Regions from separate parts of the Streptomyces sp. NPDC058157 genome, predicted to be linked through region 1. Evidence: riboswitches for the same ligand, from Rfam matches in the RefSeq annotation. Region 1 holds a riboswitch; each other region holds the start of a gene.

Region 1 (6,810 bases):
CGGGGAGACCGCCCCGCCGGTGCCGATGTACGGGTCGGAGTAGGCGGCGTAGACCTGCTGGTCGCCCGCCGGGTACCCGCCGGTGTAGTCGTAGCCCCCCTGGCCCTGGCCGGGGTCGTAGTAGGCGCCGTGCTGGCCGCCGCCCTGCCCGTCCGCGGCGAACGGGGAGGCGAAGGCGGTGGTGGGGTCCTGCTGCTGGGGGGCGAAGCTCTGTATCCCGTACGAGCCGGTCTCCTCGGGCACCGGCTGCGGGGTGAAGACGTTGCGCTCGTCCCGGTCGTCGGCGTCGTCGTGGGCGTCGGCGCGCGGGGCGGCCGGGTCCGGGGAGCCGTACTCCAGCCCGGTCACCTCCAGCGCGGGCTCCGGGCGCTGTGCGCCGCGCCCGGAGCGGCGGCGTCTGCTCTGCGGCTCCTGGCGTGCGGGGCCGCCGTCCTTGCCCTTGCGCAGGGCCCAGCCGGCGACGAAGCCCTTGCGGAAGGAGAGCGTCACCAGGGTCTGGCCGACGGCGAAGGCCGCCGCGCCGGCGGCGATGACGAGCACCGACGGCAGTATGACCCCGGCGACGACGCCGAGGAACCCGGCGAAGGCGAGCAGGCGCCAGCGCAGCCGGGCCTTGTACTGCATCAGGACCTCGGCAAGCAGCCACAACGCGACGAAAGCGAACGCGATGTAGAGGACCGTCATTCCCATGCAAGGCCCCTCTCGGTACGGCCGTACCGCGCGGGAGACGGGAGACGGCCGATCAGGCCCGCTGGTGCAGGCCCAGGTTCTCGTAGATTTCGAGAGTCGCCGTGGAATTGTTCAGCGTGATGAAGTGCAGTCCCGGAACACCTTCGGACAGCAGCCGCGCGCAGAACTCCGTGGCGAACTCGATGCCAATGGAGCGTACAGCGGCCGGATCGTCCTTGACGGCGTGCATGCGGTCTTTCACGGCGTCAGGGAAGACCGCGTTGCTCAGCTGGGGCAGCCGGTCGAGCTGCTTGATGCCCACAACAGGCATGACTTCGGGGATGATCGGGGTCTCGCAGCCCGCTTTCTGGACCCTGTCGCGCAGCTGCAGATAATGCTCGGGATCGAAGAACATCTGGGTGATGGCGTAGTCCGCCCCGGCGCGGCACTTGTCCACGAAGTGCCGGATGTCCGAATCCCAGTTGTCCGAGCGGGGGTGCATCTCGGGGAAGGCCGCGACGCCGACGCAGAAGTCACCGGACTCCTTGAGCAGGCGCACGAGGTCGGCCGCGTAGTCGACGCCCTCGGGGTGCTTGACCCAGGTGCCCATGGGGTCGCCCGGCGGGTCGCCGCGCAGGGCGAGCATGTTGCGGATGCCGGCGTCGGCGAACTGGCCGATCACGTGGCGCAGCTCGGCGATGGAGTGGTCCACCGCGGTGAGGTGCGCGACGGGGGTCAGCGTGGTGTCGGCGGCGATCTGCTGGGTGGCGCGGACGGTGCCGCCCCGGGTGGAGCCGCCGGCCCCGTACGTGACGGAGACGAAGCTCGGGGCGACCGCCTCGATCCGGCGGAGCGCGTTCCAGAGGTTGCGCTCACCCTTCTCGGTCCGGGGGGCCCAGAACTCGAAGGAATACGAGGCTCCGGACGCGAGGAGGTCGCGGACCGTGTGTGCACGGTCCGACCAGGTGGAAGCGGTACCAAGGGCCATACCGGCAGGTTAGACGCGCCCCGCCGGACGCCGAAGCGCTGTCCATCCATTGGACAGATTTTTGGACACCGGGGCGCCCGCCCGAGCGCGGCACGAGCCGCACGCGAGTGCGTGACGAGGCCGGCCGCGCGGGATCCGTCAGCCCAGCCGGGCGCGGACCCGCTTGGCCAGGTCGGCGGCGGCGGCGCCGGGGTCGGTGGCCTCGGTGATCGCGCGGACGACCACGACACGGGTGGCCCCGGCGTCGAGGACCTCGTCCAGGTTCCCGGCGTCGATGCCCCCGATGGCGAACCAGGGGCGGTCCTGCTCCAGGGAGGCCGCGTGGCGCACGAGGCCGAGGCCCGGGGCGTGGCGGCCGGGCTTGGTGGGGGTGGGCCAGCAGGGGCCCGTGCAGAAGTAGTCCACGCCCGGTTCGGCGACGGCGGCGTCGACCTCGGACTCGGAGTGGCAGGAGCGGCCGATCAGGACCTCCCGGCCGAGGATGGCGCGGGCGGCGGGGACGGGGATGTCGCCCTGGCCGAGGTGCAGGACGTCGGAGCCGATGGCGTGCGCGACGTCGGCGCGGTCGTTGACCGCGAGGAGCTTGCCGTGGCGGCGGGCGGCCTCGGCGAAGACCTGGAGGTGTTCGAGTTCCTCTCCGGCCTCCATGCCCTTGTCGCGGAGCTGGACGATGTCGACGCCGCCGGCCAGGACGGCGTCGAGGAACTCGGGGAGGTCCCCCTGCCGCTTGCGGGCGTCCGTGCACAGGTAGAGCCGGGCGTCGGACAGCTGCTGCATGGGAGTACCCCCTGGTGATGATGGGAATGCGGGCGGGCCGAGGTTACCCGGCCCGCCCGCGTCCGTGGATCAGCCGCTCAGAGGGCGAGCGCCTGGGCGCGGCGCTTCACCTCCGTGCCGCGGTTCTCGCGCAGCGCCTGCACGGGGGTGCCGGGCAGGGAGGAGTCCTCGGTAAAGAGCCACTCCAGCATCTCCTCGTCGGAGAAGCGGTCGTCGCGCAGTACGGTCAGCAGGCCGACGAGTCCCTTGACGACCTTGTCGCCGTCGATGAACTGGGCCGGAACCTGCAGGGCGCGGTTCTCGCCCCGGCGTACGGCGATCAGCTGCCCTTCCTTGACCATCTGGCGGACCCGGGTCACCTCGATGTCGAGCATCTCCGCGATGTCGGGGAGGTACAGCCAGGAGGGGACGAGGGCATCGATCTTTGCGTCAATCTCGGTCACGGACACAAGCCTGCCACCTCGGCGGGGCGGTCGGTACCCGGCCCCGTCCGTCCGGGTCCGGCCCGGTGGGCGGCGATGTGTCCGGATCGGGGCCCGCGTCCGGGTACGGGCCCCTGCCGGGGGCGGTCCGTCAGGCGACGGCCGATTTCAGCGGGACGCCCGGGTCGGCCGCCTTGGCCGGGTCGACGGGGGTGCCCGACTCGATCAGCTTGCGCCCCTGGGCCAGGTCCCGGGGACGGCCCACGGCCAGGACGGCGACGAGGGCGTCCCCGCGCAGCCAGCACACCGACCAGCTCTCGCCGTCCGGGTCGCCGCGCCACAGCAGGGTGTCGGCGCCGCCGTGGTGGCCCGCGTACTGCACGAAGCGGCCGAACTGCTCCGACCAGAAGTACGGCACGGGGTCGTAGGCCTGGACGGGCTCCCCGGCGACGATGTTCGCCGCGACGGCGCGGGGGCCCTGGAGGGCGTTGTCCCAGTGGTGGACCAGCAGCCGGGTCCCGTAGCGGGCCGACGGGAAGGAGGAGCAGTCGCCGACGGCGTACACCCCGGGCAGGGAGGTGCGCAGGTGGGCGTCGGCGGTGACGGAGCCGTCGGGGCCCCGCTCGACGCCGCTGCCGGCGAGCCAGTCGGTGGCGGGGCGGGCGCCGATGCCGACGACGACCGCCCCGGCGGGCAACTCGCCGCCGTCCGCGAGGAGCACCCGGCCCTCTTCGATCCCGGCCACCCGGGCCCCGGTGAGCAGGGTGGCCCCGGCCCCGGCGTACCAGCGGGCCATGGGGGCGGCGACCTCGGCGGGCAGGGCCCCGGCCAGGACCCGGTCGGCCGCCTCGACGACGGTGACGGCGCAGCCCGCCTCGCGGGCGGCGGTGGCGAACTCGGCGCCGATCCAGCCGGCCCCGACCACGACGACCTCGGGGGCGGCGGCCAGCACGGGGCGCAGCCGGGCGGCGTCGTCGAGGGTGCGCAGCAGGTGGACGCCGGGGACGCCGCCGGTGCCGGGCAGGGTCAGCGGGGTGGCCCCGGTGGCCAGGACGAGGACCTCGTACGGGACGGGACCGGCCTCGGTGTCCAGCTCGCGGTCGGCGGCGCGCAGGCCGGTGACCTCGGTCCCCAGGCGCAGGGTGATGCGCAGGCCCTCGAAGTCGACGTCGAAGGCGGAGTCCTCGGCCTTGCCGAGCAGCACCGCCTTGGAGAGCGGGGGCCGGTCGTAGGGCTGGTGGGGCTCGGCGCCCAGCAGGGTCACGGGGCCGGTCCAGCCCTGTTCCCGCAGGGCCACCGCGGTCTGCACGCCGGCCATCCCGGCGCCGACGATCACGACACCGGGCCCGGTCTTTTCCGTCTGCTGCTGCGTCTGCTCGATCACACGACCAGCCTAGCCACCTGACGACCCGTCAGGAAAGCGGGGGGCGTCCACCGCGGGGAGGCAGCCTTACCCGCCACCGGCCCCGGGGTTAGTCTGGCCACCGTACCTATCGCGGGAGTCCGGGCGCACCGGGCTGAGAGGGAGGCTGGCCGGCCTCCGACCGTACGAACCTGATCCGGGTCATGCCGGCGAAGGGAGGGGCTGGACGCCCATGCACGCATCCGACAAGGGATCCGACGACCGGTCCGGGCAACGGTCCGGGCCGCGGTCCGGGCAGCGGTCCGGGCAACGGTCCGGGCAGCGGTCCGGGCAACGTTCCGGGCAGCGGTCCGAGCAACGGGGCCACGACGTCCTCGTCATCGGTGGCGGGATCATCGGCCTGGTCACCGCCTGGCGGGCGGCCCGGCACGGGCTGCGCACCGCGCTCGCCGACCCCGACCCCGGGGGCGGCGCCGCCCGGGTCGCCGCCGGCATGCTCGCCGCCGTCACCGAGCTGCACTACGGCGAGGAGACCCTGCTGGGGCTCAACCTCGCCTCCGCCGCCCGCTACCCCGCGTTCGCCGCCGAGCTCGCCGAAGCCAGCGGCGGCATGGACCTCGGCTACCGCGCCTGCGGCACCCTCGCCGTCGCCCTCGACGCCGACGACCGCCTCCACCTGCGGGAACTGCACGCCCTCCAGCGGCGCTGCGGCCTGGAGTCCGAGTGGCTCACCGGCCGCGAGTGCCGCCGCCTGGAGCCCATGCTCGCCCCCGGGGTACGCGGCGGGCTGCGCGTCGACGGCGACCACCAGGTCGACCCGCGCCGCCTCGCCGCCGCCCTGCTCACCGCCTGCGAACGGGCCGGGGTCCACATCCACCGCACCAGCGCCCGCCGGCTCCTCGTCACCGCCGACCGGGCCCGCGGGGCGCTCCTCGACGACGGCACCGAGCTCCTCGCCGACCAGGTCGTCCTGGCCGCCGGCTCGCTCAGCGGCCGGCTCGAAGGCGTACCGGAGCAGGTGCTGCCGCCCGTACGGCCGGTCAAGGGACAGGTGCTGCGGCTGGCCGTACCGCCCGCCTACGCACCGTTCCTGTCGCGGACGGTACGGGCCGTGGTGCGCGGCAGTCACGTCTACCTGGTCCCGCGCGAGAACGGCGAACTCGTCGTCGGCGCCACCAGCGAGGAACTCGGCTGGGACACCACCGTCACCGCCGGCGGGGTCTACGAGCTGCTGCGCGACGCCCACGAGCTGGTCCCCGGCATCACCGAGCTGCCGCTCGTCGAGACCCGGGCCGGGCTGCGCCCGTGCTCCCCCGACAACGCGCCGCTGCTCGGCCCGACCGACCTGCCCGGACTGCACCTGTCCACCGGCCACTACCGCAACGGGGTGCTGCTGACCCCGCTCACCGGCGACGTGATGGCGGAGCTGCTGACCACCGGCGCCGTGCCGGAGATCGCCCGCCCCTTCTCCCCCCGCCGCTTCTCCCCCGCACGTCAGGAGTCGTACGCATGACCATCTCCGTCAACGGCGAGCCGCGCGAGGTCGCGGCCGGCACCACCCTCGACACGGTGGTCGCCACCCTCACCGCGGCCCCCTCCGGCGTGGCCGCCGCCCTCAACGAGACGGTCGTCCCGCGCGGCCAGTGGCCCCTGACCCCGGTCGGCGACGGCGACCGGGTCGAGGTCCTCACCGCGGTCCAGGGAGGCTGAGCACCATGGCCGACGACCTGTTCACCCTGGGCGGCCGGACCTTCTCCTCCCGCCTGATCATGGGCACGGGCGGCGCCCCGAGCCTGGAGATCCTGGAACGCGCCCTGGTCGCCTCCGGCACCGAGCTGACCACCGTGGCGATGCGCCGCCTGGACCCGACGGTGCAGGGCTCGGTCCTGTCCGTGCTGTCCAGGCTGGGCATCGCGGTCCTGCCGAACACCGCGGGCTGCTTCACCGCCGGCGAGGCCGTCCTGACGGCCCGGCTGGCGCGCGAGGCACTGGGCACGGACTGGATCAAGCTGGAGGTGGTCGCGGACGAACGGACCCTGCTGCCGGACGGCGTGGAACTGCTCGACGCGGCGGAGGTCCTGGTCGACGAGGGCTTCACGGTCCTGCCGTACACCAACGACGACCCGGTGCTGGCCCGGAAGCTGGAGGACGTGGGCTGCGCGGCGATCATGCCGCTGGGCTCCCCCATCGGCTCCGGGATGGGCATCCGCAACCCGCACAACTTCGAGCTGATCGTGGAGCGGGCCGGGATCCCGGTGATCCTGGACGCGGGCGCGGGGACGGCGTCGGACGCCGCCTTGGCGATGGAGCTGGGCTGCGCGGCGGTCATGCTGGCCTCGGCGGTGACCCGGGCCCAGGAGCCGGCCCTGATGGCGGCGGCCATGCGCGACGCCGTCTCGGCGGGCCGCCTGGCCCACCGAGCGGGCCGCATCCCCCAACGCCGCTTCGCGGAAGCCTCGTCCCCGACGGAGGGCCGGGCGACGCTGGACCCGGAGCGCCCGGCGTTCTGAGGCCCGGCTTCAGGGAAGTGGGGCGGGACCTGCGGCTCGGCGGGCCGCGGCAGGGCGAACGCCCAAAGCCGGCCGGTACTG
Region 2 (6,810 bases), on a different contig from region 1:
CCTCCCTGATCTCCGAGGACGCCACCTCCGGCGTGCTCGTCGAGCTCAAGTGCGAGACGGACTTCGTGGCCAAGAGCCCGAAGTTCCTGGCCGTCGCCGACCAGCTCGCCGCCCACGTGGCCGCCACCAAGCCCGCCGACATCGAGGCGCTGCTGGCGTCCGAGATCGAGGCCGGCAAGACCGTCCAGGCGTTCGTGGACGAGGCCAACGCCAACCTCGGCGAGAAGATCGTCCTGGACCGCTTCGCGGCGTACGAGGGTGCCTTCGTGGCCTCCTACATGCACCGCACCATGCCCGACCTGCCCCCGCAGATCGGTGTCCTGGTCGAGCTGGACAAGGCCGACGCCGACCTGGCCAAGGGCATCGCCCAGCACATCGCCGCCTTCGCGCCGAAGTACCTCACCGCCGAGGACGTCCCGGCCGAGATCGTCGAGTCCGAGCGCCGCGTCGCCGAGGAGACCACCCGCGCCGAGGGCAAGCCCGAGGCCGCGATCGCCAAGATCGTCGAGGGTCGCGTCAACGGCTTCTTCAAGGACGCCACGCTGCTCGGCCAGCCGTACGCGCTGGACAACAAGAAGTCCGTCCAGAAGGTTCTGGACGAGGCCGGTGTCACCCTGAAGCGCTTCACCCGCATCAAGGTCGGCATCTGAGTCCGTCCGTACGCGACGGACACCGGACCCCGATAGGGTCTGAGGCAGTCGTCCGCGCTTGCGCCGGACGACCGCAGATCTGACGAGGAGGCCATTGCCGCAGAGGGAACCGCGAGGACCCACCGGCAATGGCCTTCTTCGTATGTGCACGAGGAGATCTCCATGAATCAGGGCGTGGACCCCCACACCGCATCCCACGACAAGAGCGACCACGAGCAGAAGGGTCGCCGCTTCATGCTGAAGCTGTCCGGCGAAGCCTTCTCCGGCGGCGGCGGGCTGGGTGTCGACCCTGACGTCGTGCACGCCATCGCCCGCGAGATCGCGGCCGTGGTCCGAGACGGCGCCGAGATCGCGGTCGTCATCGGCGGCGGCAACTTCTTCCGCGGCGCGGAGCTGCAGCAGCGCGGTATGGACCGGGCGCGGTCCGACTACATGGGCATGCTCGGCACCGTCATGAACTGCCTCGCCCTCCAGGACTTCCTGGAGAAGGAGGGCATCGACAGCCGCGTCCAGACCGCCATCACCATGGGCCAGGTCGCGGAGCCGTACATCCCGCTGCGCGCCGTGCGCCACCTGGAGAAGGGCCGCGTCGTCATCTTCGGCGCCGGTATGGGCATGCCGTACTTCTCCACCGACACCACGGCCGCCCAGCGCGCCCTGGAGATCGACGCCGAGGCCCTCCTCATGGGCAAGAACGGCGTCGACGGGGTCTACGACTCCGACCCGAAGACCAACCCGGACGCGGTGAAGTTCGACGCGCTGGAGTACAACGAGGTGCTGTCCCGGGACCTCAAGGTCGCCGACGCCACGGCCATCACGCTGTGCCGCGACAACCAGCTCCCGATCCTGGTCTTCGAACTGCTCGCCGAAGGCAATATCGCCCGCGCCGTCAAGGGTGAGAAGATCGGCACGCTCGTGAGCGACCAGGGCACCCGGGCCTGAGCCCGTCGCACCGGGCCCTCCGGGGCCCGGTCCGGGCGGCCCGTCCCGCCCCGCCCCGCCTGAACCATCCATATCTGACATGCAGGAGCACGTGGTGATCGAAGAAATCCTCCTCGAGGCCGAGGAGAAGATGGAGAAGGCCGTCGTCGTCGCCAAGGAAGACTTCGCGGCGATTCGCACGGGCCGTGCGCACCCGGCGATGTTCAACAAGATCGTGGCGGACTACTACGGTGCCATCACGCCCATCAACCAGCTGGCCTCCTTCGCGGTGCCCGAGCCGCGCATGGCGATCGTGACCCCGTTCGACGCCTCCGCGCTGCGCAACATCGAGCAGGCGATCCGCGACTCCGACCTGGGCGTCAACCCGAGCAACGACGGCCGCATCATCCGGGTGACCTTCCCGGAGCTGACGCAGGACCGCCGCAAGGAGTTCATCAAGGTCGCCAAGACCAAGGCCGAGGACTCCCGCGTCTCCATCCGCTCCGTGCGCCGCAAGGCCAAGGACGCCCTCGACAAGCTGGTCAAGGACAAGGAGGCCGGCGAGGACGAGGTGCGCCGCGCCGAGAAGGAGCTCGACGACACCACCGCGAAGTACGTCGCGCAGGTGGACGAGCTGCTCAAGCACAAGGAAGCCGAGCTCCTCGAGGTCTGATGAACGACTCTCCCTGGGCCGCTGAGCCGGTACCGGCGGGTCCCGCATACGATGCGCTGGTGGGCCCGCAGACTGCGCCCATGCCCATCGTGCCCGATGCCGCCGGCCGTGCGTTCGACGACCGGGAAGCACGCGATCGGGGGGCCGCCTTCGCCGGCGGCCCCCCGCTCCGTACCGAGATGCCGTTGCAGGAGCCCATGCCCAGCCCCCCGCCCCCGCCTCCGCAGGCACCGCAGGACGCCTCGCCCCCGCAGAAGAAGCGCGCGGGGCGGGACCTGAGGGCCGCCATAGGGGTCGGCGTCGGCCTCGGCGCGGTGATCTTCGCCTCGCTGTTCATCGTGAAGGCCGTCTTCGTCGGCGTGATCGTCGTCGCCGTCGTCGTCGGCCTGTGGGAGCTCACCTCCCGGCTCCAGGAGAAGAAGGGCATCAAGGCCCCGCTGGTCCCGCTCGCGGTCGGCGGCGCGGCGATGGTCATCGCCGGCTACGTCCGGGGGGCCGAGGGCGCCTGGGTCGCCATGGCCCTGACCGCGCTGGCGGTGCTCGTCTGGCGGATGACGGAACCGCCCGAGGACTACCTCAAGGACGTCACCGCGGGCGTCTTCGCGGCGTTCTACGTGCCCTTCCTGGCCACCTTCGTCGCGATGCTCCTCACGGCCGAGGACGGCCCGCAGCGGGTGGTGACCTTCCTGCTGCTGACCGTCGTCAGCGACACCGGGGCCTACGCCGTCGGCTGGCGCTTCGGCAAGCACAAGCTCGCCCCCCGCATCAGCCCCGGGAAGACCCGCGAGGGCCTCTTCGGCGCGGTCGCCTTCGCGATGGTGGCCGGCGCGCTGTGCATGGAGTTCCTCATCGACGGCGGCTCCTGGTGGCAGGGCCTGCTGCTGGGCCTGGCCGTCGCGGTCAGCGCCACCCTGGGCGACCTCGGCGAGTCGATGATCAAGCGTGACCTGGGCATCAAGGACATGGGCACGCTCCTCCCGGGCCACGGCGGCATCATGGACCGGCTGGACTCGCTCCTGCCGACCGCCCCGGTGGTCTGGCTGCTGCTGGCGGCCTTCGTCGGCACCGGCTGACGGGTCCGGGCCGGGTTATCCTGGAGGGCGCGCCGTGTTCGCACGGCGCGCCCTTTCCGTCAGGCGGCCCGGCCGCCGCGGACCGGCCCTGCACGCGCGGGGTGACCCCCACCCCGTCGTACCGAGGAGTACCGCATGGCCCCCCGTCCCGTTCCGGGTGAGCTCACCTTCGTCGCCCCGCGCGGCGCCAAGAAGCCTCCCCGGCACCTCGCCGACCTCACCCCGGCCGAGCGCCGCGAGGCGGTCGCCGCGATCGGCGAGAAGCCGTTCCGGGCCAAGCAGCTCTCCCAGCACTACTTCGCCCGCTACGCCCACGACCCGGCGGAGTGGACGGACATCCCCGCGGCCTCGCGCGAGAAGCTCCGGCAGGAGCTGCTCCCCGAGCTGATGAACGTCATCCGGCACATCAGCTGCGACGACGACACCACCCGCAAGACCCTGTGGAAGCTGCACGACGGCACCCTCGTGGAGTCCGTCCTGATGCGCTACCCCGACCGGGTCACCATGTGCATCTCCTCGCAGGCCGGCTGCGGCATGAACTGCCCGTTCTGCGCCACCGGCCAGGCCGGCCTGGACCGCAACCTCTCCACCGCCGAGATCGTGCACCAGATCGTCGACGGCATGCGCGCCCTGCGCGACGGCGAGGTCCCCGGCGGCCCGGCCCGTCTGTCCAACATCGTCTTCATGGGCATGGGCGAGCCGCTCGCGAACTACAACCGCGTCGTCGGCGCCATCCGCCGCCTCACCGACCCCGAGCCCGACGGCCTGGGCCTGTCGCAGCGCGGTATCACCGTCTCCACCGTCGGCCTGGTCCCGGCGATGCTGCGGTTCGCCGACGAGGGCTTCAAGTGCCGCCTCGCCGTCTCCCTGCACGCCCCAGACGACGAGCTGCGCGACACCCTCGTCCCCGTGAACACCCGCTGGAAGGTCCGCGAGGTCCTCGACGCGGCCTGGGAGTACGCCGAGAAGTCCGGCCGCCGGATCTCCATCGAGTACGCCCTGATCCGCGACATCAACGACCAGGCCTGGCGCGGCGACCTCCTCGGCCGCCTGCTCAAGGGCAAGCGGGTGCACGTCAACCTGATCCCGCTGAACCCGACGCCCGGCTCGAAGTGGACCGCCTCGCGCCCCGAGGACGAGAAGGCCTTCGTCGACGCGATCGCCCGCCACGGCGTGCCCGTGACCGTACGGGACACCCGGGGCCAGGAGATCGACGGAGCGTGCGGACAGCTCGCCGCGAGCGAGCGGTAGGCTGGCCCGCGTACATCTGCATATTCCGACAGGGGAGCGCCACAGCGCTGAGAGTGCGGCACACGTTTTTCGATCAAGCACCGTGGCCGCAGACCCTCTGAACCTCGCCCAGGTCATTCTGGGTAGGAAGTTCGGTCACCACCTCAAGCTGTTGCGCCCTGCCCGGGCGCCCCGCTCCACCGGAGCGCCCGGGCAGGGCCGCGTCTTCTCCTGGTCACACCCAGGAGGAATCAACCGTGAGCACCACCAAGAAGATCGCGGGCGCGGCGCTGGCCGCGGCCCTCGGCGTCACCACGCTGACCGCGTGCGGCGGCGGCAGCAAGGACGAGGGCGGGGCCGCCGCCAGCGGCTCGCCGAAGTCCAAGACCGTCACCCTGGTCTCCCACGACTCCTTCAACGTGACCGACTCGGTCCTCAAGGAGTTCGAGCAGCAGAGCGGCTACACCGTCAAGGTCCTGAAGTCCGGGGACGCCGGCGCCGCCCTCAACCAGGAGATCCTCACCAAGGGCTCCCCGCGCGGCGACGTCTTCTTCGGTGTCGACAACACGCTCCTCTCGCGCGCCCTCGACAACGGGATCTTCACCCCGTACGAGGCCAAGGGCCTGGCGGAGGTCAAGCCCGAGTTCGTCCTCGACAAGCAGCACCGCGTCACCCCGGTCGACTCCGGCGACATCTGCGTCAACTACGACAAGGCCTACTTCGCCGACAAGAAGATCGCCCCGCCGCAGACGCTGGACGACCTGGTCAAGCCCGAGTACAAGAACCTGCTGGTCACCGAGAACGCCGCGACCTCCTCGCCCGGCCTCGGCTTCCTCCTCGCCTCCGTCGGCAAGTACGGCGAGGACGGCTGGAAGGACTACTGGAGCAAGCTCAAGGCCAACGGCGTCGAGGTCGTCGACGGCTGGGAGCAGGCCTACAACGAGCGCTTCTCCGGCTCCGCCGGCGGCAAGAAGGCCAAGGGCGACCGCCCGCTGGTCGTCTCCTACGCCTCCAGCCCGCCGGTCGAGGTCCTCTACGGCGAGCCCCAGCCGGCCGAGGCCCCCACGGGCGTGGCCACCGGCACCTGCTTCCGCCAGGTCGAGTTCGCGGGCCTGCTGAAGGGCGCGAAGAACGAGGAGGGCGGCAAGGCCCTGATCGACTTCCTGATCGGCAAGAAGTTCCAGGAGGACATGCCGCTCCAGATGTTCGTGAACCCGGTGGTCAAGGACGCGAAGCTGCCGGAGGTGTTCACCAAGCACGGCGTGGTCGTCGAGAAGCCGGAGAACGTGGCCCCCGAGGCCATCGCCAAGAACCGTGATCAGTGGGTCAAGGCATGGTCCTCGATCGTCGTGAAGTAGTACGCGACGGCTCCCCGGAGGAGGGCGGGCGGGCGACCGCCGTCAGGCTGGCCCTGATGGCCGTGCCGCTCGCCTTCTTCGGGCTGTTCTTCGCCTGGCCCGTCGCCGCCATCGTCGGCCGCGGGTTCAGGACCGGGGAGGGCTGGCGGTTCGGCCGGATCGGCGAGGTCCTCGCCCAGCCGGACATCGCCGGCGTGCTCTGGTTCACCACCTGGCAGGCGCTCGCCTCGACGGTGCTCACCCTCCTCGTCGCGCTGCCCGGCGCGTACGTGTTCGCGCGCTTCTCCTTCCCCGGCAAGCAGCTGCTGCGCGCCCTGGTCACCGTCCCGTTCGTGCTGCCGACCGTGGTCGTCGGCACGGCCTTCCTGGCCCTCGTCGGCCGGAACGGGCTGCTGGACGAGGTGTGGGGCGTCCGGCTGGACACCACCGTGTGGGCGATCCTGCTCGCCCACGTCTTCTTCAACTACGCCGTCGTCGTCCGCACGGTCGGCGGGCTGTGGGCCCAGCTGGATCCGCGTCAGGAGGAGGCCGCCCGGGTGCTGGGCGCCGGGCGGTTCGCGGCCTGGCGGCGGGTGACCCTGCCCGCGCTGGCCCCGGCGGTGGCGGCGGCCGCGCTGATGGTGTTCCTGTTCACGTTCAGCTCCTTCGGCGTCGTGCAGATCCTCGGCGGGCCCTCGTACGCCACGCTGGAGGTCGAGGTCTACCGGCAGACGGCGCAGCTGCTGGACCTGCCGACGGCCGCGGTGCTGACGCTGGTCCAGTTCGCCGCCGTCGGGGTGATCCTCGGGGTGCACGCCTGGACCGTGCGCCGGCGGGAGACCGCGCTGCGGCTGGTCGACCCCGCGCGGACCGCGCACCCGCCGCGCGGCTGGGCGCAGCGCGGGCTGCTGGCCGGGGTGCTGCTG
Region 3 (6,810 bases), on a different contig from region 1:
TCGCTGGACGCGGGACAGAGCGACCCGCAGCAGCCGCACCGTCAGGACGAGGTGTACTTCGTGGTGAGCGGCCGCGCCTCGATCACGGTCGGGGAGGAGACGACGACGGTGGCGAACGGCAGCGTCGTCTACGTACCGGCCGGTGTGCCGCACAAGTTCCACCACATCACCGAACCGCTGAAGGTGCTGGTGGTCTTCTCCCCGCCGGAGGGCTGACCGCCGTCGTACTGAGGGTCGTCCCCCTGATCCCCCTAGGGGTCGGGTCAGGGGGTTCCGGGGGCTCACGGGCCCCCGTCCCGTCTTCGCGGCTCCTAAGCTCGAGACCAAGGAAGACGCCAGGGACACCGCCTGGGGCGCCGGTGAGGACGAGGAAGAGGTAAGGACATGGACGGGATCCGAGCGATGTTCGCGGGCATGCCGTGGTGGGTCAAGTGGGTCGCCGTTCCGCTGCTGGCGCTCTTCGTCTTCGGCGGCGTCATCACCACGATCATCGGCACGCTGATCGGCTTCGCCTTCAAGGTGCTGCTGTTCGCGGCCCTGGTCGGCGGCCTGATCTTCGTGGTCAAGAAGTTCACCGGCAGCGGCGCGAAGAGCTCCTCCAGCGACTGGTAGGCCGCGCCGTGCCCGTACGGGCATTGCGCCAGGCGGGCGAACCTGACCCGCCAAACCTCTCATCCCGTGGCAATCGGTGGATAGGCTGGCAATCCGTGCCGTTCCTGGGCGCCGGCGGGCCCCCGGGCCCGCCGCCACGCCTGGGGGTGAGTGTGTCTCCGGTCCACAATGCCGGTGTGCCGACGCTGATCGGCTCGGTGCAGAGGGCGCTGCGGCTACTGGAAGCGGCGGGCTCCCATAGTGGGGGAGCCCCGGCGAAACAGCTGGCGCGCGAGGCCGGGCTCCCGCTCCCCACCGCGTACCACCTGCTGCGCACCCTGACGCACGAGGGCTATCTGCGCCGGGAGGGCGGGGTCTTCGTCCTCGGCGAGGCGGCCGCCAGGCTGGGGCACGGGGGACTTCAGCAGAAACGTCGCAGCATGATCCTCGACTCGCTCGCGCACTTCCGCGACGTGGTCGGGGCCCCGGTCTACTTCGCGGTCTACCGCGAGGGGGAGATCGAGGTCGTGGGTGTCTCGGACACCCCGGCGAACCCGGCCTGCGAGGAATGGGCCGACTTCCGCGCCACCGCGCACGCGCACGCCATCGGGCAGTGCCTGCTGGGGCAGTTGGACGAGAAGACGCGCAGGGACTACTACGACCGTCACCCGGTCGAGGGCATCACGCCGTACACCGTGCGGGACATGCGCACGCTGGAGGAGCGGATCGGCTCCCTGGAGCGGATGCAGCCGGTGACCGAGCGTCAGGAGTACGCCCTGGGCACCGTGTGCGCGGCCATCCCGATCACGGCCGGCGACGCTGCCGCGACCATGGCCATTTCTCTACCTGTGCACCAGGAATCCCGCTTGCTCTATGTAGTCGATCGACTACGGAGTGAAGTAGGCGCGCTGTTGAGCACCCTCTCCTTCTCTATCAGTATCTGAAAACTCACTCCTTGTGATCTGCTTGCGCTTCCACCACCCTTGTCAAGAGGGCCCTGGGGGTTCATTCCTGGCCACTTCCACTACAGCGGGGTAGGCAATGCGCGAGTCGGTACAGGCAGAGGTCATGATGAGCTTCCTCGTTTCCGAGGAGCTCGCGTTCCGGATCCCGGTGGAACTCCGGTACGACGCCAAGGACCCCTACGCCGTACGCCTGACCTTCCACCTTCCCGGAGACGCCCCCGTGACCTGGGCGTTCGGCCGGGAGCTGCTACTCGACGGGATCAACAGGCCGTGCGGTGACGGCGACGTGCACATCGCCCCCACCGAACCGGGCGAGCTCTCGGACGTCCACATCCGCCTCCAGGTGGGCGGCGACCGGGCCCTGTTCCGGGCCGGCGCGGCTCCGCTCGTGGCCTTCCTCGACCGGACCGACCGGATCGTTCCCCTCGGTCAGGAGCGCAGCCTCGGCGACTTCGAGGAGACCCTCGACGAGGAGCTCGGCAGGATCCTCGCCGAGGCGCAGCAGCAGAACGAACAGAACGCGGGCTGAAGTACCCGCCCGCGGGGTCCGCTCGCCGGCCCTCAGCGCTTGCGCCGCCGCCCCCGGCCTCCGCGGGCCGGCGGCGCGCCCGGTACGGGAGCGGCCGCGGCGGGGCCGGGCCGGTCCGCGGACACCACGAGCGCGGCCAGCGCCGTGGTCACGGGGACGGAGGCGACGAGCCCGATCGAACCCACCAGGGTGCGTACGATCTCCTCCGCCACCAGCTCGCTGTTGGCCACGGTTCCCATGCTGCTGTTCGCGATGGAGAACAGCAGCAGCAGGGGCAACGCCGCACCCGCGTAGGCCAGTACGAGCGTGTTGACCACGGACGCGATGTGGTCGCGCCCGATCCGGATGGCCGCCCGGTACAGGGCGCGCGGGCCCATCTTCGGGTCCGCCTGGTGGAGTTCCCAGACGGCCGAGGTCTGGGTGACCGTCACGTCGTCGAGGACGCCGAGCGATCCGATGATCACGCCTGCGAGCAGCAAGCCGCTCATGTCGATGTCCGGGTAGAGCCCGTGGATCAGCCCGGTGTTGTCGTCCGTGTTCCCGCTCAGGAACGCCCAGTCGATGAACAGCGAGCCCAGCAGGCCGATCAGCAGCAGCGAGACCAGCGTGCCGAGGACGGCGACCGAGGTGCGGGCGGTCAGGCCGTGGCACATGTAGAGGGCGATCAGCATGATCGCGCTGGCCCCGACGACCGCGACGACCAAGGGGTTCGAGCCCTGGAGGATCGCCGGGAGGATGAACAGGGTCAGCACCCCGAAGCTGACCACGAGCGCGATGAGCGCGAACAGCCCGCGCATCCGGCCGACGACCACCACCGCGACCGCGAAGATGCCCGCGAGCAGGGCCATCGGGAACTTCCGGTTCAGGTCGATCACGGAGTACTGGAGCTCGCGCGGCGCATCCGGTGCATAGGCGACCACCACCTCCTGGCCCTTCGCCAACTGCCGCGGCGCGCCGGGCTGGACGATCTCGAAGAAGACGCGGCCCTTGTCCGGCCCGGTGCCCACCTCGACGGTCGCCCGCTTGCACGCACCGCCCGGCGCCGCCTGCGCCGCGCCTCCGGGGGCGGTGGGGTTGCCGGAAGCGGGGACCTGCGCGGCGTTCACCGACTTGCAGTCGATGCCGGCGAGCGCGACCACCTTGCCCTGCTGCGTCTGGCGGTCGAAGCCCACCCCGGTGCGCTCGTGGGCGGGGGCTCCGCCGGGCCACAGGACCACCAGACCGACGAAGACGGCGGCGGCGAAGGGGATCAGTACGGCGGAGATCACCCGGCGCAGGTGCTTGGACACCGGGGCGGCGGGGCCGTGACCGTGCCCGTGGGAATGTCCGTGGCCGTGCGCATGCCCGGGTGGGCCCCCGGCCGCGTGCCCGTGGGACGCGTGCTCGTGACCGGAGTGGTCAGGGGGCTCTGTGGGCTCGGTGGGGGGCGGTGGCGAGGTCGTCACCGGCCGATCATCGCAAGAGATGAGGGGGCCCACTGTTCAGCACGCCACAGATGACGCTAGCGTGGGGGCTACTTTGCACAACGCGGGAGCTCGGAGCACCGGGCTGAGAGGGCGCTGATCACCGTACGCGCAGCAGATTGCGTACGGGAGGAGGCTGCGTCGACCGCCGAACCTGTTACCGGGTAATGCCGGCGTAGGGAGATCAGGTCTCATGACCATTCAGGACGCACGCACGCCTGCCGCCGGCGAGAACGCCGACGGCCAGACCGAGCGCCAGCCCGGCTGGCACAAGGGATACCTGGCGGGTTCCCGCCCCGACATCCGGGTGCCGGTCCGCCAGGTCCACCTCACCAACGGCAAGGACGTCACGCTCTACGACACGTCCGGTCCGTACACCGATCCGCAGATCGAGACGGACGTCCGCCGGGGCCTGCCGCCGCTGCGCGAGAACTGGATCATCGGGCGCGGTGACACCGAGGAGTACGCGGGCCGGCCCGTGCGCCCCGAGGACGACGGGATCAAGCACACCTCGCCTCGCGGGGGCCTCAAGAACCTCGACGCGGTCTTCCCCGGCCGCCCGCGCCTGCCGCGCCGCGGCCGCGGCGGCCAGGCCGTCACGCAGCTCGCGTACGCCCGGCGGGGCGAGATCACCCCGGAGATGGAGTACGTCGCGATCCGCGAGAACGTCTCCCCGGAGGTCGTGCGCGAGGAGATCGCCGCAGGTCGTGCGGTGCTCCCGGCCAACGTGAACCACCCGGAGATCGAGCCGATGATCATCGGCAAGCGGTTCCTGGTGAAGGTCAACGCCAACATCGGCAACTCGGCCGTCACCTCCTCCATCGAGGAGGAGGTCGACAAGATGACCTGGGCCACCAAGTGGGGCGCGGACACGGTCATGGACCTCTCGACCGGCCGCAACATCCACACCACCCGCGAGTGGGTCCTGCGCAACTCCCCCGTCCCGATCGGCACCGTGCCGCTCTACCAGGCGCTGGAGAAGGTCGACGGCCGGGCCGAGGACCTCACCTGGGAGATCTACAAGGACACGGTCATCGAGCAGGCCGAGCAGGGCGTCGACTACATGACGGTCCACGCCGGCGTGCTGCTGCCGTACGTGCCGCTGACGGCCCGCCGCAAGACCGGCATCGTCTCGCGCGGCGGCTCGATCATGGCCGCCTGGTGCCTGGCGCACCACAAGGAGAACTTCCTCTACACGAACTTCGAGGAGCTCTGCGAGATCCTCGCGACGTACGACGTCACGTACTCGCTGGGCGACGGCCTGCGCCCCGGCTCCATCGCGGACGCCAACGACGCGGCCCAGTTCGCGGAGCTGAAGACGCTGGGCGAGCTCAACACGATCGCCAAGCGCCACAACGTCCAGACGATGATCGAGGGCCCGGGCCACGTCCCGATGCACAAGATCAAGGAGAACATCGACCTCCAGCAGGAGATCTGCGAGGAGGCGCCGTTCTACACGCTCGGCCCGCTCACCACGGACGTCGCGCCCGCGTACGACCACATCACCTCCGGCATCGGTGCCGCGATGATCGCCTGGTGGGGCACCGCGATGCTCTGCTACGTGACGCCCAAGGAGCACCTGGGCCTGCCCAACCGTGACGACGTGAAGACCGGCGTCATCACGTACAAGATCGCGGCGCACGCGGCGGACCTGGCCAAGGGCCACCCCGGTGCCCAGGAGTGGGACGACGCCCTCTCGGACGCGCGGTTCGAGTTCCGCTGGGAGGACCAGTTCAACCTGGCCCTCGACCCGGACACGGCCCGTGAGTTCCACGACGAGACCCTCCCGGCCGAGCCGGCCAAGACCGCGCACTTCTGCTCCATGTGCGGTCCGAAGTTCTGCTCGATGAAGATCTCGCAGGACATCCGTCGTGAGCACGGCGGTGACCTGAAGGCCGAGGAGATCGAGGCCGGCATGGCGGAGAAGTCCGCCGAATTCGCCGCCTCGGGCAACCGCGTCTACCTGCCGCTGGCGGACTGACCCGGCCGGACGGGCCGTCCCGCGACATCATGGGGGGAGTCGCGGGACGCGCCCGCTGATCGGGCGGGTCGTGGGTCAGGCCGATGCCGGTGATGTTTCACGTGAAACGGTTGGTTTCACGTGAAACACTGCCGGGCCCAGCTTCTTCCGGGCGAAGTCCAGGTTTCCGGAGACGCGCTCGCGGTGCTCGTCGGGCAGCTTGCCCTCGCTCAGCAGACGCTCGCAGCACTCCAGGGACTCCTGGTACTCGCCGACCCAGTAGGCGGCGATGGCGAGTTCGTCGAGGGCGCGCCATTCGTGCCAGGCGTACTCCACGAACAGGACGTCCTTCGGGTAGGGGATCCGTTCGGCCTGCTTGGCGAACATGTAGGCCAGCGGCCACCGCTCCTCCACGCGGCAGAGGCCGGCGAGGTCCCCGATCGCCTCGGCGCGCGAGGGGCGGCTCTCGAATGCCCGCAGGTAGCGGTCCATCACCTCGGCAGCGGGCCGGCCCAGGCTAGCGGCAGCTCGTGCGGCGTAGACCCGCGCGAGGTAGGTCTCCTCGTAGAAGCCGACCATGGCCGCCCGGCGGTCGTAGGCGGAGAGGGACTTCTCCGGCTCGCCCGCGTCGCGCCAGCTCTGTCCGAGGTAGAACATGTAGCGGGCGTTCTCGGGCTCTTTGACCAGCCCCTGTTCGAGCACCGCGGCGTCGCGCAGGTACTTCTGCCGCTGGCCGCCCTCGCGGAGCCGGGCGCCTCCGCCGATGCTGAGGATGTGGGCGCCCCCGAGCGTTCCGAGGCTGTACTCGCCGCCGCAGTCGATGTACTCGTGGAGCACGCCGACGTATCGCCAGGGCCGCCGGGTGGAGACGAGTGCCGCCCGGTAGTGGACGATCGGGCCGTCGTGCAGGGCGATCCGGTACGCGTCGAGGGTCAGCTCGGGCATCCGGAACCCGGGCTCCGTCTCCATCGTGTCGTCGGCGTCGATGAACAGCAGGTAGTCGGCACGGTCGCGGGCGAGTTCGATGGCCTCGGTGCGGCTGCCGTCGAACCCCTTCCAGGGGCGTTCGTAGAGGGCGCCCGGGAGGTCTCCGAAGCAGTCCCGGATGACGTCCTGGGTACCGTCGGTCGAGCCGGTGTCCACGATCACCCAGGTGTCGATCAGTGGGCGTACCGAATCGAGGCACTTCCGGATGGTGGGGGCTTCGTCCTTGACGATCATGTTCAGGCAGACTTTTGGTCTCATGGGTCCCGTCCGCTGGTGTGGGCCGTACGGTCTCGCGGCCGGCCGGGTCGGCTGGAT

The links. Region 1 has a riboswitch for thiamine pyrophosphate ahead of thiO (glycine oxidase ThiO). Riboswitches for the same ligand answer to the same signal wherever they lie in the genome.
Region 2: another riboswitch for thiamine pyrophosphate. It lies ahead of ACFVXK_RS07965 (thiamine ABC transporter substrate binding subunit); the one in region 1 lies ahead of thiO (glycine oxidase ThiO).
Region 3: another riboswitch for thiamine pyrophosphate. It lies ahead of thiC (phosphomethylpyrimidine synthase ThiC); the one in region 1 lies ahead of thiO (glycine oxidase ThiO).

The regions. Positions count from the first base shown of each region.
Region 1 covers NZ_JBHVUQ010000123.1:15,945-22,754, forward strand. The annotation lists gene ACFVXK_RS26355 (hypothetical protein) at 1-690, opposite strand, end outside; gene metF (methylenetetrahydrofolate reductase [NAD(P)H]) at 743-1,657, opposite strand; gene thiE (thiamine phosphate synthase) at 1,796-2,434, opposite strand; gene ACFVXK_RS26370 (Rv2175c family DNA-binding protein) at 2,512-2,877, opposite strand; gene ACFVXK_RS26375 (NAD(P)/FAD-dependent oxidoreductase) at 3,008-4,240, opposite strand; TPP riboswitch at 4,342-4,454, shown strand; gene thiO (glycine oxidase ThiO) at 4,452-5,732, shown strand; gene thiS (sulfur carrier protein ThiS) at 5,729-5,929, shown strand; gene ACFVXK_RS26390 (thiazole synthase) at 5,935-6,729, shown strand.
Region 2 covers NZ_JBHVUQ010000021.1:21,243-28,052, forward strand. The annotation lists gene tsf (translation elongation factor Ts) at 1-650, shown strand, start outside; gene pyrH (UMP kinase) at 813-1,592, shown strand; gene frr (ribosome recycling factor) at 1,687-2,244, shown strand; gene ACFVXK_RS07955 (phosphatidate cytidylyltransferase) at 2,244-3,317, shown strand; gene rlmN (23S rRNA (adenine(2503)-C(2))-methyltransferase RlmN) at 3,453-4,568, shown strand; TPP riboswitch at 4,589-4,715, shown strand; gene ACFVXK_RS07965 (thiamine ABC transporter substrate binding subunit) at 4,805-5,905, shown strand; gene ACFVXK_RS07970 (ABC transporter permease) at 5,881-6,810, shown strand, end outside.
Region 3 covers NZ_JBHVUQ010000002.1:61,906-68,715, reverse strand. The annotation lists gene ACFVXK_RS01050 (cupin domain-containing protein) at 1-216, shown strand, start outside; gene ACFVXK_RS01045 (DUF5326 family protein) at 394-612, shown strand; gene ACFVXK_RS01040 (IclR family transcriptional regulator) at 765-1,535, shown strand; gene ACFVXK_RS01035 (SsgA family sporulation/cell division regulator) at 1,633-2,085, shown strand; gene ACFVXK_RS01030 (YibE/F family protein) at 2,118-3,563, opposite strand; TPP riboswitch at 3,603-3,747, shown strand; gene thiC (phosphomethylpyrimidine synthase ThiC) at 3,742-5,529, shown strand; gene ACFVXK_RS01020 (glycosyltransferase) at 5,605-6,753, opposite strand.